Regions from separate parts of the Rhodococcoides navarretei genome, predicted to be linked through region 1. Evidence: riboswitches for the same ligand, from Rfam matches in the RefSeq annotation. Region 1 holds a riboswitch; the other holds the start of a gene.
The links. Region 1 has a riboswitch for thiamine pyrophosphate ahead of AABD04_RS08415 (TenA family protein). Riboswitches for the same ligand answer to the same signal wherever they lie in the genome.
Positions count from the first base shown of each region.

Region 1 (7,178 bases):
GCGTCCACCGACCACACCACCGCGCAATTGCGCCAGGTGCTCGGAGTGGCGCTGGGGATGGACGTCCACTTCGTGCCGGTCGATCTGACGCTCGCCGAGCGGGTGCCGGCCCTCGCACCACAGATTCCGAGGGCACGAGCCAATGTCGAGGCGGCGTTCTCCGCCGTCGACGATCTCGCGCTGCGGTTGGGTGGAGCAACGCCCAGGTGATGGCCGAGTAGTCGGCGAGGTGCTTCCGAACGGCCCAGGCAACGACGCCACGCGCACCGCCGATCACCGCGGCCGCTGATAGGGGAACAACGCTGAAGTCCCCGCGTCGACTGCATTCGCGCGGTACCGGTTACAGCGTCGATGCGCTGAGGAGAACGTCCATCAGCTGCTTCTCGACTGCCGCGAAGTGCGGCGTCGTGACGATCTCGAGCCCGCGTGGGCGGGGCAGCGTCACCTCGATCTGCCGTCGAACATGGGCAGGCCTGGGGGAGAGGACGATCACGCGATCGGACAGATAAACCGCTTCGCGGATGTCGTGCGTGATCATCAGCACCGTCCACCGGAACTCCGACCAGACCTGCTGCAACCAGGCCTGCATATCGCTCCGAGTCAACGAGTCCAGAGCCCCGAAAGGCTCGTCGAGCAGCAGTACCGATCGTCCCTGGACCACCGTGCGCAGCAGTGCCGCTCGCTGACGCATACCGCCGGACAGTTCGGACGGCCTGGCCGACTCGAACCCGTCCAGGCCGAACACCGGGAACAATTCACGTGCCCGCGCACGCGCCTCCTTCTTGGCAACGCCTTGCACTTCGAGACCCAAGGTCGTGTTGTCGAGCACCGAACGCCACGGAAACAACAAATCCTTCTGCGGCATATAGGCGCACGGCGGTACTCGAACAGTGCCGGAGTCGGGCCTGTCGAGCCCGGCCAGCATGTTGAACACAGTGCTCTTGCCCGAACCGCTCGGGCCGATGATCGACACGAACTCCCCGGGCTGAACACCGAAAGACACACCGTCGAGTACGGGGTTCTCGCCGAACGATTTGCTCAGGTCGCGGACGTCGATGCAGCTGTCGGAAGTGCCGGCGTCAGACATGAAGGCCCGTCGGTCCGTGGCGTGCCCAGGGGGCTACCACACGCTCCACCACGAAAGTGGACACGAAGAGAATCACACTGATCACGGCCGTGACGGCAACCGCGGCCAGAACCAGATCGGTACGAAACGAGTTCTTCTGCTGGCTCATGTAGATGCCGAGTCCCGCACTCGCTCCGGCGTATTCGGCAAAGATCGCACCGACGACGGCGTAGGTGATCCCGATGCGAAGTGAGGTGAAGAACCGGGGGAGCGCCGACGGTAGCCGCACATATCGGAATTGTTGCCAGCGCGAGGCACCCATGCTGGCCAGCAGCGATCTCGCGTCTCGATCGGCAGCTGCGAAACCCTCGATGAGCCCGATGGCCATCGGGAAGAAAGTGGCCAGGGCGATCACCAGGATCTTCGGAAGCAACCCGAAGCCGAACCAGATGATCAACAACGGCGCGATCGCGATGATCGGCAGCGTCTGCGACACGACGAAGAGGGGCACGAACGCGCGCCGCAGCCACGGGGAGAAATCGACCGCGACCGCGAGCAACCACGCCAGGGCCAGAGATACCGCGAAGCCGACGAGGGTCACCTGCAGGGTCGCCGACGCGTTCTCCGCGATGGCATCGCGCTGCGCCCAACCCTGGACCACCACGCGACCGGGGGACGGCAGCACCTGCGGCCTGATGCCGCTCACCTCGACGTAGACCTGCCAGGCGGCTACCAGCAGGACGACGACGGTCAGCGCGGGCCACGCCCACCGAATCGAGGCTCGGATGCCACTGAGCGAGTAGGAACCTCGATCGGCGGCTACCGCCCTACCGATCGCCGAGGTAGTCATTGGTGAAGTAGGTCGACCAGTCCGGCTCTGCGGTCAGCGGCGCGCCGTTCTGATCGGCCAGCACACCGCTCTCGTAGAGGAATTTCGAGTATGCGGTCCACTTGTCGAGGCTTTGTCGTCCGACCTCGCCGGAGGAGTCCTTCATGTACTTCGCCGCCAGCATCTCCTGGCTCTCGAAGACGAGCGATTCGTCGGTGAAGGTACCCGGATTGGCGTCGATGAGATCCTGCGCAGCCCTGTCCGGGTCGTCGGCGGCGAGCTGGTAGCCGCGCTGCAGTGCCTGCACGAACTTCTTCGCCTCGTCCGGGCGGGCTGCGAGCCAGGGTTCGTTGCCACTGATCGTGATGGCGTAGGCATCGGGAAACCCGTAGTCGGTGTAGTCGAAGTACTTCATCGGAGTTCCGCTGTGCTCGGCCTCGATGCCTTCCCATGCGAAATACGAGACGGTGAAGTCCGCGGTACCGGAGTACACGGCCTCGTACGCCGACGTCCCCAATACCACCGTTTCGTATTCGCCTGTGCCGCCGTCGTTCTGGATGACCTTCGCGAGTCCGGCCTGCTCGCCGGACTCACCGAAGCCTGCGTAGACCTTGCCGTCCAATGCTTTCGGGCTCGGTATGTCGTCTCGATCCGCACGAACCCCGATGCCGGTTGCCCAGCGCTGAAGTGGAGCGAGGACCGAGACGGTCTGCGCGCCGGCCGAGGTGGCGAACACGCCGGAACTCTGTGTGCTGATTCCGAACTCGGCGTTGCCGGCGTCCACCAGTGTGTCCGCCGCGGTGTTGTTGTAGGGCAAGATTTCCACGTCCAGCCCGGCGTCGGCGAAATAGCCTTCCTGCAAGGCCACGTAGAGACCGGTGTGGTTGGTGTTCGGGGTCCAGTCCAGCGCGAAGCGAATGGTGTCGGAGTCCGACGACTCCGAGCAGCCGGCCAGTCCGGTGGTGGCAACGACGGCCGCCGCCAACGCCGCGAGAATGCGAGTGGTTCTCATGCGGACACCGCACTCTCGGCCAGGGGCCACGGGGTGGGATGTAAAGCGCTGTCCCAGAACATCAATTCGTACCTCGATGCCACCACGAAGGCGTCGACCATCTGCTCTCGTTGCTGCGCAGTCGCGGCGGCTGCGGCGTCGTCGACGAAGGTCTTGGCGGAGTCGACGACGGCATGGAATTCGGGTGCGTCGTACGCCGCGACCCACTGCGCATAGGGGTGCTCGGGGTCGCTCTCGAGCACTGTCTTCGCAGCGCGCGCGAGTGCGCGGCCGACATCGGCGTAGATCCAGAAACATGGCAGAACAGCTGCTGCGGCAACGGCATACGGTTCGGTTGCCGCCGTGGCGGTCAGGTAGGAGGTGTATCCCAGGCATGCCGGTGAGGGCTCGGGCGTCCCCGTCGACGGCGGAAGTGCTCCGCCGGTGAGCATGGTCTCGTGCGACGCGGCTTCGTCCATCGCGCTCGCGGCGGCGCTCGCCCAGAATGCACCGGCGACGGGGGTCGGTGCGTGTGCTGCCACAAGGGACAGCGACTTGACGTACCCGCCGAGGTAGAGCGAATCCTGTTCGAGGTATCGACGGAACGCGTCGAGCGGAAGCGTTCCTGCCCCGAGCAACTGGAGAAATTCCAGGTCGTCGATCGCGCGTCGAATGTGCTCGGACGCATCCCACAGTCGATCGGTGAAGCGGACCGGGTCCGCAGATACAACAGGCGTCATCGCCTTGACATCCCTTCGTCAGCATTACCTGCATCAGGTTCGGCGGGTTTGATCTCAGCATCCGCATGAGCGGACACACCCCGTGTCAGAACGAAGCGACAGTAACACCGGTCACTCGGTGTCGCTGCTGCCGCCCCTGCATCTGCGGTCCGGCGTCACCCCAGCATGTCTTCGAGCTCCATACCCTTCGTCTCCCTGATCTTGGCCTTGACGAAGAAGAACGAGAGCGCGGCGAACAACGCGAATCCTGCATAGATGACCCACAGGCCCACGGACGACGTCAGGGGTGGGAATGCAAGCGTGACAGCGAAGTTGGCCATCCAGTTGGCCGCGGTACCTATTCCGAGCGCCATCGCTCGCATGCGGTTGGGGAACATCTCGCCGAGCATGACCCACATGATCGGACCCCAGGTCGAGGCGAAGAAGATGACGAACAGGTTCGCGCCGATCAATGCGATCGCACCCCACGGGGCGGGCAACGTGACGTCGTCGCCGCTGCCGGTCGCCTGCGAGAACGCAACGGACGCCATGACGAGCCCGACGAACATGCCCATCGAACCCGCCAACAGCAGCTTGCGCCTGCCGATTCGATCGACGAACAGGATCGCCACGAACGTCATGGCCACGTTGATCACGGCCGTGATGACAGAGGTGGTGAACGACTGATCCTCGGTGAAGCCGACCGAGCGCCACAGCGTTGTCGAGTAGTAGAAGATCGCGTTGATGCCGACCAGCTGTTGCAGCACGGCCATCGTGATGCCCACCCAGACGATCGGTTGCAGGCCGAACTTCGGCCCGCGGATGTCGGCGAACGACGAGCGGGACTCCTTGCGGAGTGTCAGTCTGATCTCGTGTACTCGCTCGTCGGGATGTAGTTCGCCGGTGATCTCGGTGAGAACCCTGGCCGCTTCTTCGTCGAGATGTTGACCCACCAGGTAGCGCGGCGATTCCGGTATGAGCGTTGCCAGCAACCCGTACACCAGTGCCGGTACGACGCCGACCAGGAACATCCAGCGCCAGGCCTCGATACCGAACCACAGGTCGTTGGACGCGCCGTCGGCCGCACCGGCGAGGAGGGCGTCGGACAGCAGAGCAGCGAAAATGCCGATGGTGATGGCCAATTGCTGGAGCGAGGCCAAAGAGCCGCGCCATCTGGCGGGAGCGATCTCGGCGATGTACGCCGGTGCGATCACCGACGCGATGCCGATTCCGAGTCCACCGAGCACTCGCCACAGCATGAGATCCGGGACGCTGAAGGCCAATCCCGAACCGATCGAGGACACGACGAACAGGGCCGAGCCCAGCAGCATCACTTTCTTTCGTCCCCATCGGTCTGCGAGGCTGCCGGCGAACCAGGCGCCGACGGCACATCCGATCAGGGCGATCGCGACCACGAAACCAGTGGTGAACGAGCCGAGGGAAAAGTGATCTTCGATCGAGTCGACGGCTCCGTTGATGACCGAACTGTCGAAGCCGAACAGGAAGCCGCCCACAGCTGCGGCGACGCTGACACCGATGACCTTCGCTGTGTGGTGGTCCGAGGTCTGATTCATGAGTGACGCACCTTCCGGCCGCGCGCACGGGCGTCGGCCGCTGGGGAGACCGTACGGCAGGGATTGTCGTACCGTCCTGGGACATTACGCCTGGTAATTCGCCGCACGAACGAGACCGTCAACGAAGGTCGAAATCCTCGTCCGAGACGGTGAATCCGTGACCGACCTGATCGGTGCACGTGACCCCGGTCTGCTCGTCGACGGTGCATCGAAGACCGTTGGTGGAGCCGCTACCGGCGACGCTGAGCACCTCGCCGTACGGCAGGGCTTCTGCAGGCCCGTCGAATCGGTGGAACTTGGGATCGCCGAGACTCTCGAACTTCGCCGGAGATCCGGCGATGAGCTGCACGGAATTGGGCTTCACCGCCGTTCCCGACGGACCGCTTCCGGGAACCTCGGGTGCCGATTCAGGCAGTGACCCGTGGCATCCGGCGATCGACGATTCGAGGACGGCGATCCCGCACTCGAACTTACCGCTGGGACTGGAGAAGTAGTACCAGCCGGGTGCCTTGCCTGCGTAGTCCTGCGGCTTTGCCTGGGCTGCAGCAGGACTCGACGGTGCCGCCGTGGTGGACGTCGGCGCGCCGGTCGCTGTGGTGGACGGTGCTGCCGACGTGGCAGAAGGGACGGAGGGAGCCGTGGTGATCGGGGTGGGGCGGTCGGTGATCACGGTGGCCATCGGCCCGTCGCCCCCGCCGCTCGAACCGCAGGCTGTGAGCAGGCATGCTCCGACGACTGCCATAGCGGCACATCCGACTCTGGTCACGGCCTCGTCCTTCGCTCGTGGGTATCGACGCTCCGCAGATCGTCGCCGACGGGGTGGTCGATGTTGGTACGTTGGGCAACGACCGAACGGGAGGTTCGATGGTCAACGCGTCCGGCTCGACAGCGTCCGACTCCACCGTGCGTGTGAGCACGCCCTACGGCGACGTCCTGGGCTACCCGGTCGCCGCCGACTCGTCGCCGATCGTGGCCTGGCGGGGTATTCCCTATGCGACGCCTCCGGTCGGGACACTTCGATTCAGGGCTCCGCGCCCGCTGCAGCCCTGGTCCGGTGTGCTCGACGGACTCGAGTTCGGCGCGATGGCTCCGCAGGGGCGTGACAGTCCGGTGCCCATCGATCCGTCGTTGTCTATTTCCGAGGACTGCCTTTCGCTCAACGTCTGGGCTCCCCGTCCCGAGGGGGAACTGCGCCCGGTGCTGGTGTGGATCCACGGTGGTGCGTACTCGCTCGGATCGTCCGCCCAGCGGGTCTACGACGGGAGAAACCTCAGCGAGAACGGCGACGTGGTGGTGGTGACCATCAATTTTCGTCTCGGCGCGTTCGGGTTCCTCGACCTGTCCTCGTTCTCCACCGACGAGCACACGTTCGAGACCAACCTGGGGTTGCGGGACCAGATTGCCGCGCTCGAATGGGTCCGCGAATGCATCTCTGCGTTCGGCGGCGATCCCGATCAGGTGACGGTGTTCGGCGAATCCTCCGGGGGAGCGTCGGTCACCACGTTGATGACCTCTCCGAAGGCCGAGGGGCTTTTTCAGCGAGCCATTGTGCAGAGCGCGCCTGCGACGTCGGTGTACGGCCCCGATCGGGGTGCCGCGGTGGCGGCGAGGTTCCTGGAGTTGGTGGGTGTCGACCGGGAAGACATCGGCGAACTGTTCGACATGCACTTCACGAAGCTGGTGACCGCGGGTGACACACTCTGCTACGAGGTTCCGACGAGAGTGCCTGGAACACTCGGACTTTCGCCTGTGGTCGACGGTGACATCGTCCCGCGTTACCCCGTAGCGGCATTCCAGAAGGGTCTCTCGCACAGGATTCCGTTGATCATCGGCACCAACCACGACGAGCCCTCGATCTTCCGATTCATGAAGTCTCCTCTGATGCCGATCACCTCCGACACCGTGTCCGAAATGTTCCGCGCCATCGCCCACGACCACGCGGATCTGCCTGCCTATCGGGTTGCCGAGATCATGGCGGCATACCCGGACCGAGACAAAC
Region 1 is NZ_JBBPCN010000001.1:1,733,017-1,740,194, forward strand. Features, by position in the region: gene AABD04_RS08395 (FMN-dependent NADH-azoreductase) at 1-210, shown strand, start outside; gene AABD04_RS08400 (ABC transporter ATP-binding protein) at 341-1,087, opposite strand; gene AABD04_RS08405 (ABC transporter permease) at 1,080-1,916, opposite strand; gene AABD04_RS08410 (ABC transporter substrate-binding protein) at 1,894-2,907, opposite strand; gene AABD04_RS08415 (TenA family protein) at 2,904-3,626, opposite strand; TPP riboswitch at 3,620-3,719, opposite strand; gene AABD04_RS08420 (sugar porter family MFS transporter) at 3,782-5,179, opposite strand; gene AABD04_RS08425 (hypothetical protein) at 5,298-5,945, opposite strand; gene AABD04_RS08430 (carboxylesterase/lipase family protein) at 6,044-7,178, shown strand, end outside.

Region 2 (7,178 bases), 3.3 Mb from region 1:
GATGCGTGGGCAGCGGCGTGGGACCGCGACGGCGTCGAACATGCGGTGGACGTGCACGAGATACGCCGAGCCATCGCAGACGCCGAACCTGCAGCTCGGTTGCGTTGCTCGGCTCTGCTGGACGCATTTCTCGCCCGATCCTCGGCGGTGCCCCGGTAGGGTCGAACGATGACCGAGGCCAGGCCCAGCAACTTCAGCGATCACCAACTCGGCATCTACGCCGCCGGTATGTTCGCCCAGCAGACACCGTCGATCACCACCAACCTGGCGCGGCTGGAGGACCAGGCTGCCGAAAAGCTCTCGCCCGAGGCGCTCGGCTACATCGTCGCCAGCGCGGGCAGTGGCTCGACGGCGCGGGCGAACCGGGCCGCCTTCGACAGGTGGGCCATCACGCCGCGGATGCTGCGCAGCTCAGCCTCGCGTGATCATGCGTGCACCGTGCTCGGCACCGAGATGCCTGCGCCACTGCTGATCGCCCCGGTGGGTATTCAGACCCTCGCGCATCCCGAGGGGGAGCTCGCCACCGTCCGCGCAGCTGCGGAACTCGGTGTGCCGTACATACATTCGACGCAGGCGTCGCATTCGTTCGAGCAGATCGCCGAGGCAGGTGGCGACGCTCCCCGCTGGTATCAGCTGTACTGGCCGACGGACGAGTCGGTGTTGCTGAGCTTCCTGCAGCGTGCGAAGGATTCCGGATTCACCACGTTGGTGCTGACGCTCGACACGACGTTGCTGGGCTGGCGGCCCGCCGATCTCGACCGCGGGTACCTACCGTTCCTGGCCAACCTCGGTATCGAGAACTATCTGAGCGATCCGGCTTTTCAAGCCGGACTCGCTCAGCCGGTCGAGGAGAATCCCGTTGCGGCCGCGATGCATTGGGCGCAGATGTTCCCCAACCCGGGGCTGTCGTGGAAGAACCTGGCGTTCCTGCGTGAGCACTGGGACGGCCCGATCGTGCTCAAGGGAATCTGCACCGTCGGCGACGCCCGAGAAGCCGCAGCCCATGGAGTCGACGGCATCGTCGTCTCCAACCACGGTGGACGTCAGATCGACGGTGCCAGAGCATCACTCGACGCGTTGCCGTCCATCGTCGAGGCGGTGGGCGACGAACTGACCATCCTGTTCGACTCCGGTGTGCGTACCGGCGCCGACATGGCCAAGGCTCTTGCCCTCGGGGCCGATGCGGTTCTCCTCGGCCGCCCGTTCCTCTACGGCCTCGCGCTCGGCGGGCAGGAGGGTGTTGCACACGTATTACGTTGCCTGCTGGCCGAATTCGACTTGGTGACCAGCCTGTCCGGCCATGCCGGTGCGGGCGAGCTCGGCCGCGACTCGATCGAGGCGTCCTGATGGAGTGGACGAAGCACGCCATCTGGTGGCACCTGTACCCGCTCGGCTTCACCGGCGCTCCGGTGCACGGGTGGGACGGTGAGTCGCAAGCGGATCTGCATCGGCTGAACAGAATCGAGAAGTGGCTCGACTACGCCCTCGAACTCGGCGCGTCGGGCATCGCCCTCGGTCCGATCTTCGAATCCGAGAAGCACGGCTACGACACCGTCGACTACTACCACGTCGACGGCAGGCTGGGTACGGACGAGGACATCGATTCGTTGATCGCCGCTGCGCATTCGCGCGGCCTGAAGGTCATGTTCGACGGCGTCTTCAACCATGTGGCGCAGAGCTTTCCGAAGTTCCGTGAGGCTCTGGCCGAGGGTCCGGACTCCGAGGCCGCGGGGTGGTTCCACCTCGACTGGTCCGGCGACGAGCCGACGCATCGCAACTTCGAGGGCCACGACGAACTGGTGGCACTCAACCACGAGAGCCCGCACGTGCAGCAGTACGTCGTGGACGTGCTGTCGTACTGGCTCGAACGCGGCGTCGACGCCTGGCGGCTCGACGCGGCCTACGCGGTGCCACCACGCTTCTGGTCGGCGGTACTGCCGAAGGTTCGCGAAAAGCACCCGGACGCATACTTTCTCGGCGAAGTCATTCACGGCGACTACGACCGAATCGTCTCGGCCTCCACGCTGGATTCGGTCACTCAGTACGAACTGTGGAAGGCGATCTGGAGTGGGCTGAGCGAGAAGAACTTCTTCGAGCTGTCGCACGCGTTGGAGCGTCACAACGGGTGGCTCGACGCCTTCGTACCCGCCACGTTCGTCGGCAACCATGACGTCAATCGCATCGCCAGCGTCATCGAGGACGAGCGACATCTGCTGCACGCGTTGGTGGTTCTGTTCACCGTGGGCGGTATGCCGATGATCTACTACGGCGACGAGCAAGCCTTCCGCGGCATCAAGGAAGATCGGGTCGGCGGCGACGACGAGGTCCGTCCCGAATACCCCGACACGTCCGAGGATCTCGCCCCGTACGGCTGGCCCGTGTTTCGAGTGCACCAGGAGCTCATCGGTCTGCGGCGTCGCAATCCGTGGTTGTACTCCGCGCGCACCGAGACGCTCGAGCTCACCAACACCGCGCTGCTCTACCGCGTGTACGCGGACGACAATTCGATGACGGTGGCGCAGAACCTCGGCGACGAGGCCATCGACTACCCGGTCCAGGGCAGCGAAGTACTGGCCGGTGAGGCGCATGTGAACGACGGACGGGTAAACGTTCCGCCGCATGGGTGGGCTGTCATCGGCTGATCGCTGCATTCGGTTGTGTTCGGCTGTCTACGTCGAGCGCAAGAGAGCGGTAGAGAGACCTACAGGTACAGTCGACCGCGACACGGGGTGCCCGTCAGGGCTGAGATCACACCCGTCGAACCTGATCTGGTTAGGACCAGCGAAGGGAATGTCGTGACGTTTCGGTATTTCCTGCCCCCCCCCGCGACGGTCCTGACCTCGAGCGAGAGGCGGAGCGCATGAGACTCGACGAGCAGACAGTGTTGGTCACCGGGGGTGGACGCGGGCTGGGAGCATCGATCGCCGCGGCGTTCGCCGGTCAGGGTGCACGTGTGGTGATCGATTACCGGAACAGCAAAGATGCTGCCGAAGCGCTGGCGGACCGGCTCGGTGGACAGGCTTTTGCGGTTCAGGGCGACGTGACCGACGAGAGCGCGGTGGCCACGGTGTTCGACTCGGCCCGTGCGCACTTCGGCACCCCGATCACCACCGTCGTCAACAACGCACTGGCCGACTTCTCCTTCGACGGAGATGCCCGACCCAAGGCCGACACCATCACCTGGGAGCGTTTCGACGCGCAGTTGCGTGGCAGCGTCCGCGCAGCGTTGCTCACCACTCAGGCCGCACTGCCGGGTATGCGTGAGGCGGGCTTCGGGCGAATCATCAACGTGGGCACCAACTTGTTCCAGAATCCAGTGGTGCCGTACCACGACTACACCGCCTCCAAGGCTGCTCTGCTGTCACTGACCCGCACCCTGGCCGCCGATCTGGGCGCGGACAACATCACCGTCAACATGGTCTCGGGTGGACTGCTCCGCACCACCGACGCCAGTGCCGCCACCCCGGCCGAGGTGTTCGACTTCATTGCCGCCTCGACCCCGTTGCAACGCGTCACCACCCCCGAGGAATTCGCCGATGCCCTGCTGTTCTTCGCCTCGCCGTGGGCGCGGTCGGTGACCGGCCAGAATCTCGTCGTCGACGGCGGCCTGGTCAAGGACTGACATGCACCTCAACGCTTTTCTCTACGGCTGCGGCCACCACAGTGCAGCGTGGCGTCATCCCGATTCGCGAGTGGAGGATCTCGGCGACATCTCGTACTACGAGGAACTCGCGCAACTCGCCGAACGGGGCAAGTTCGACGCGGTGTTCTTCGCCGACGGACATTCGGTGCGCGACCCGGCCGGAGCCGGAACCTGGTTTCTCGAGCCGATCACCGCGCTGTCCGCCATGGCCAGAGCGACCACGCACATCGGTCTCGTCACCACGGTGTCGTCCACGTTCTACACCCCGTTCCACGCTGCACGCATGCTCGCGTCGCTCGATCACATCAGCGGCGGCCGTGCCGGCTGGAACGTCGTCACCTCCATGTTCGACGCCGAGGCGCGTAATCACGGAATGGACGTCATCCCCGGTCGCGAGGAGCGCTATGCGCGCGCCGAAGAGTTCGTCGATACTGCACTGGCGCTGTGGGATTCGTGGGATACCGACGCGTTGACGCTCGATCGGACGGGGATGTACGCCGATCCGGCCAAGGTGCACTCGATCGGCCACGACGGCAAGCACTTTCAAGTCGACGGCCCGCTGACGGTACCGCGTTCGCCGCAGGGCAGGCCGGTTCTGTTCCAGGCCGGTGCGTCGGGACCGGGGCGTGATCTCGCGGCGAAGTACGCCGAGGCGATCTATGCCGTCGCCTACGATCTCGTTGCCGCGCAGAGCTATTACGGGGATGTGAAGTCTCGTATCGACAGTGCTGGTCGCGACAGTGCGGCAGTGGGCATCATGCCGGGACTGGTGACGTACATCGGGTCGACGATGGACGAGGCCCGCCGCAAGAAGGCAGAGCTGGATCTGCTGCTACCGACCGAACAGTCGCTGGCGATGCTGTCCACCTTCACCGGACAGAACTGTGCTGCATGGGAACTCGATGCTCCGGTGCCGTCCCTGCCACCCGCAGCAGAGTTCACCGGACCACAGGGCCGTTACGAGACAATCCTGCGGATCGTCGAGAAGGACGCTCCCACCGTGCGGGAACTGCTCGGCACCCTGGCGGCCGGGGGCGGGCACGCCACCATGATCGGCACGCCGGAGTCCATCGCCGACGAGATGCAGTCGTGGATCGGACGCGGCGCCGACGGATTCAACCTCATGTGTCCGCGTTACCCGGACTCACTGGAGGATTTTGTGGACCATGTGGTTCCGATCCTGCAGCAACGCGGCCTCTTTCGATCGGAGTACACTGCGTCGACGCTGCGCGGGCATCTGACCGGTTGACCTGAAGGTTCAGTCCAGCGAGTCGATGAATTCCGTTGTCAATCGCGCGATGTCGTCTGCATGGGAGATCGGCGACCAGTGTCCGGCCGGAATGTCGTTGCGCGTCAGGTTCTTCACCCACTTGCCGGTGTCGTCGTAGTGGTACGGCCGCACCGCGACGTCCTCGGTGTTGACGATGAGATGCACGGGGATGTCGATGTACCGGTCGCGTGGATTGGTCAGCAGCGGAATGATGTTGGCGCGGTACAGCTTGGTGCCGTTGGTGGCGTCCGACCACAGCGTGGGGTTCTGGGTGACGAGCTTCGGATCGACTCCCGAGAACTCTTCGAGGAATGCCGGCCAGCCCTTGGCGAACTGGCGCTTGATCCGCAGCGTCGACAACCCGGGGATGTGGAAGGTGACGGTGTACCAGGACGCTCGCGTCTGGGCGAGAACCTGCTTGATACCGGTGAGGGTGGGTTTGCGCAGCCGCGACTGCGACCATTTGCCGAGGTGATCGAGGTTCGGACCGGAAATCGATGTGTACGAACGGATTCGATCCTTCGCCTGCGGCTGGGCTGCGGCTTCCCAGACCTCCACGGCACCCCAGTCGTGGGCGAGCACGTGCACCGGGGCGTCGGGGCTGACGGCGTCGGCGACTGCATAGAAATCCGAGGCCAGCCGGGCCAACTTGTACGCCGACTGCTCGGCAGGCACCGAGCTCTCGCCGGCTCCACGCGAGTCGTAGCTGATCACCCGAAAACGGTCCTCGAGCTGCGGCACGATGTGGCTCCACAGCTCATGGGTATCGGGCCACCCGTGGACGAGCACGATGGGATCGCCGTCGGGGTTACCGCTCTCGAACACCGCCAATCGAATGCCCTCGTTGACGACCGTCGTACGAACCGCGTTGCTGCTCAACAGTTTTCCGTTCTATAGATCGAGTACGAGACGCCCGCTGCGTGCGCGGGAGACGCAGATGAGCATGTGATCGCGCTGCTCTTCAGGGGTCAATCGTGATTCCAGATGTTCGGGCTCGCCGGACAGAACCCGCACCTTGCAGGTACCGCAGAAGCCCTGCTGGCACGAGTACGCGATATTCGGCTTACGTTCCTTGACTGCCGTCAGTACGGAGGCGTCAGCGGCGACGTCGAGCACGTCCCCGCTGCTGATCAGCTGCACCTCGAACGGTGTTCCGTCGAGGATCGGCGGCGGGCCGAAGCGTTCGAAATGCAGTGCGGTGGCGGGGCATTGGCCGAAGTCGCGGCGGACGGCGTCGAGCATGGGGGTAGGACCGCAGCAGTAGACGGCACCGCCTGCGGGTGCGCGCTCGAGCAACTCACCCTCGGTGGGGTACCCGTACACGTCATCGGTCCGGACGAACACGCGATCCGATTCCCAGCTCTCGATCTCGTCGAGAAAGGGCATCGTGTCCCGAGAGCGACCGCAGTAGACGAACTGCCAGTCCATCCCGAGAATTCGTGCGGCACGGACCATCGCGATGATGGGCGTGATGCCGATCCCGCCCGCCACGAACAGCGCGCTGCCCTCGGCGACGAAGGGAAAGCCGTTCCTCGGGCCGCGAACGGTGACCTCGGTGCCGGGCTCTAGTGCATGCATCTCGATGGATCCACCAGCGCCGGTGGGGATTCGGCGCACGGCGATGCGGTAGCAGCTACGGTCGGACGGATCGCCGCACAGCGAGTACTGCCGACGGCGACCCGACGGCAGGTGCAGATCGAGGTGGCAGCCGGGATGCCAGGTCGGCAGTTGCTCTCCCGTCGGCGAAGCGAGGGTCAGAGCGGCGACGTTCTCGTCCTCGGCGACGATCTCGCGGTCCACGACCACCAACCGCAACGCGGAATCGGGATTGTGGCCGGCGACAGCGTCGTCGTACTCCCTGCCGGCAGTCGCGTGCATGTAGCCGTTGAGGAACGTTCCGAGCATCTGCATCGAGCGATCGGCGCGAGGGCGTCCACGCAGATCGGGCGGCGCATCCTTGGGCAACAGCCGTGGAACCCGACGTGTCGAGAGCTTCACCGCGCCGCAGCCTGCGCGGCCGGTGACGACGCCAAGTAGCGCACGGCCTGAGCCGTAGAGCCTTCCTGGCTGGGGTGATACGACTTCTTCAGGTAGCGAGACATACTGCGGCCGACGTGCGTCAGCGCCGGCAGAGTGCCGCGGCGAACCGACTTGCGCCACAGGGCAGAACGGGGCTTGCGGACCGACTTCGGTGCACTCTGCAGCTCGGGGTCGTTCTTCATCAGGAAGATGATGCCGCGCATCCAGATGTACCCCATCAACGGC
Region 2 is NZ_JBBPCN010000001.1:5,050,616-5,057,793, reverse strand. Features, by position in the region: gene AABD04_RS23890 (type 1 glutamine amidotransferase) at 1-159, shown strand, start outside; gene AABD04_RS23885 (alpha-hydroxy-acid oxidizing protein) at 169-1,347, shown strand; gene AABD04_RS23880 (alpha-amylase family glycosyl hydrolase) at 1,347-2,642, shown strand; TPP riboswitch at 2,716-2,808, shown strand; gene AABD04_RS23875 (3-oxoacyl-ACP reductase) at 2,861-3,622, shown strand; gene AABD04_RS23870 (LLM class flavin-dependent oxidoreductase) at 3,624-4,892, shown strand; gene AABD04_RS23865 (alpha/beta fold hydrolase) at 4,902-5,792, opposite strand; gene AABD04_RS23860 (PDR/VanB family oxidoreductase) at 5,805-6,824, opposite strand; gene AABD04_RS23855 (metal-dependent hydrolase) at 6,908-7,178, opposite strand, start outside.
Region 2: another riboswitch for thiamine pyrophosphate. It lies ahead of AABD04_RS23875 (3-oxoacyl-ACP reductase); the one in region 1 lies ahead of AABD04_RS08415 (TenA family protein).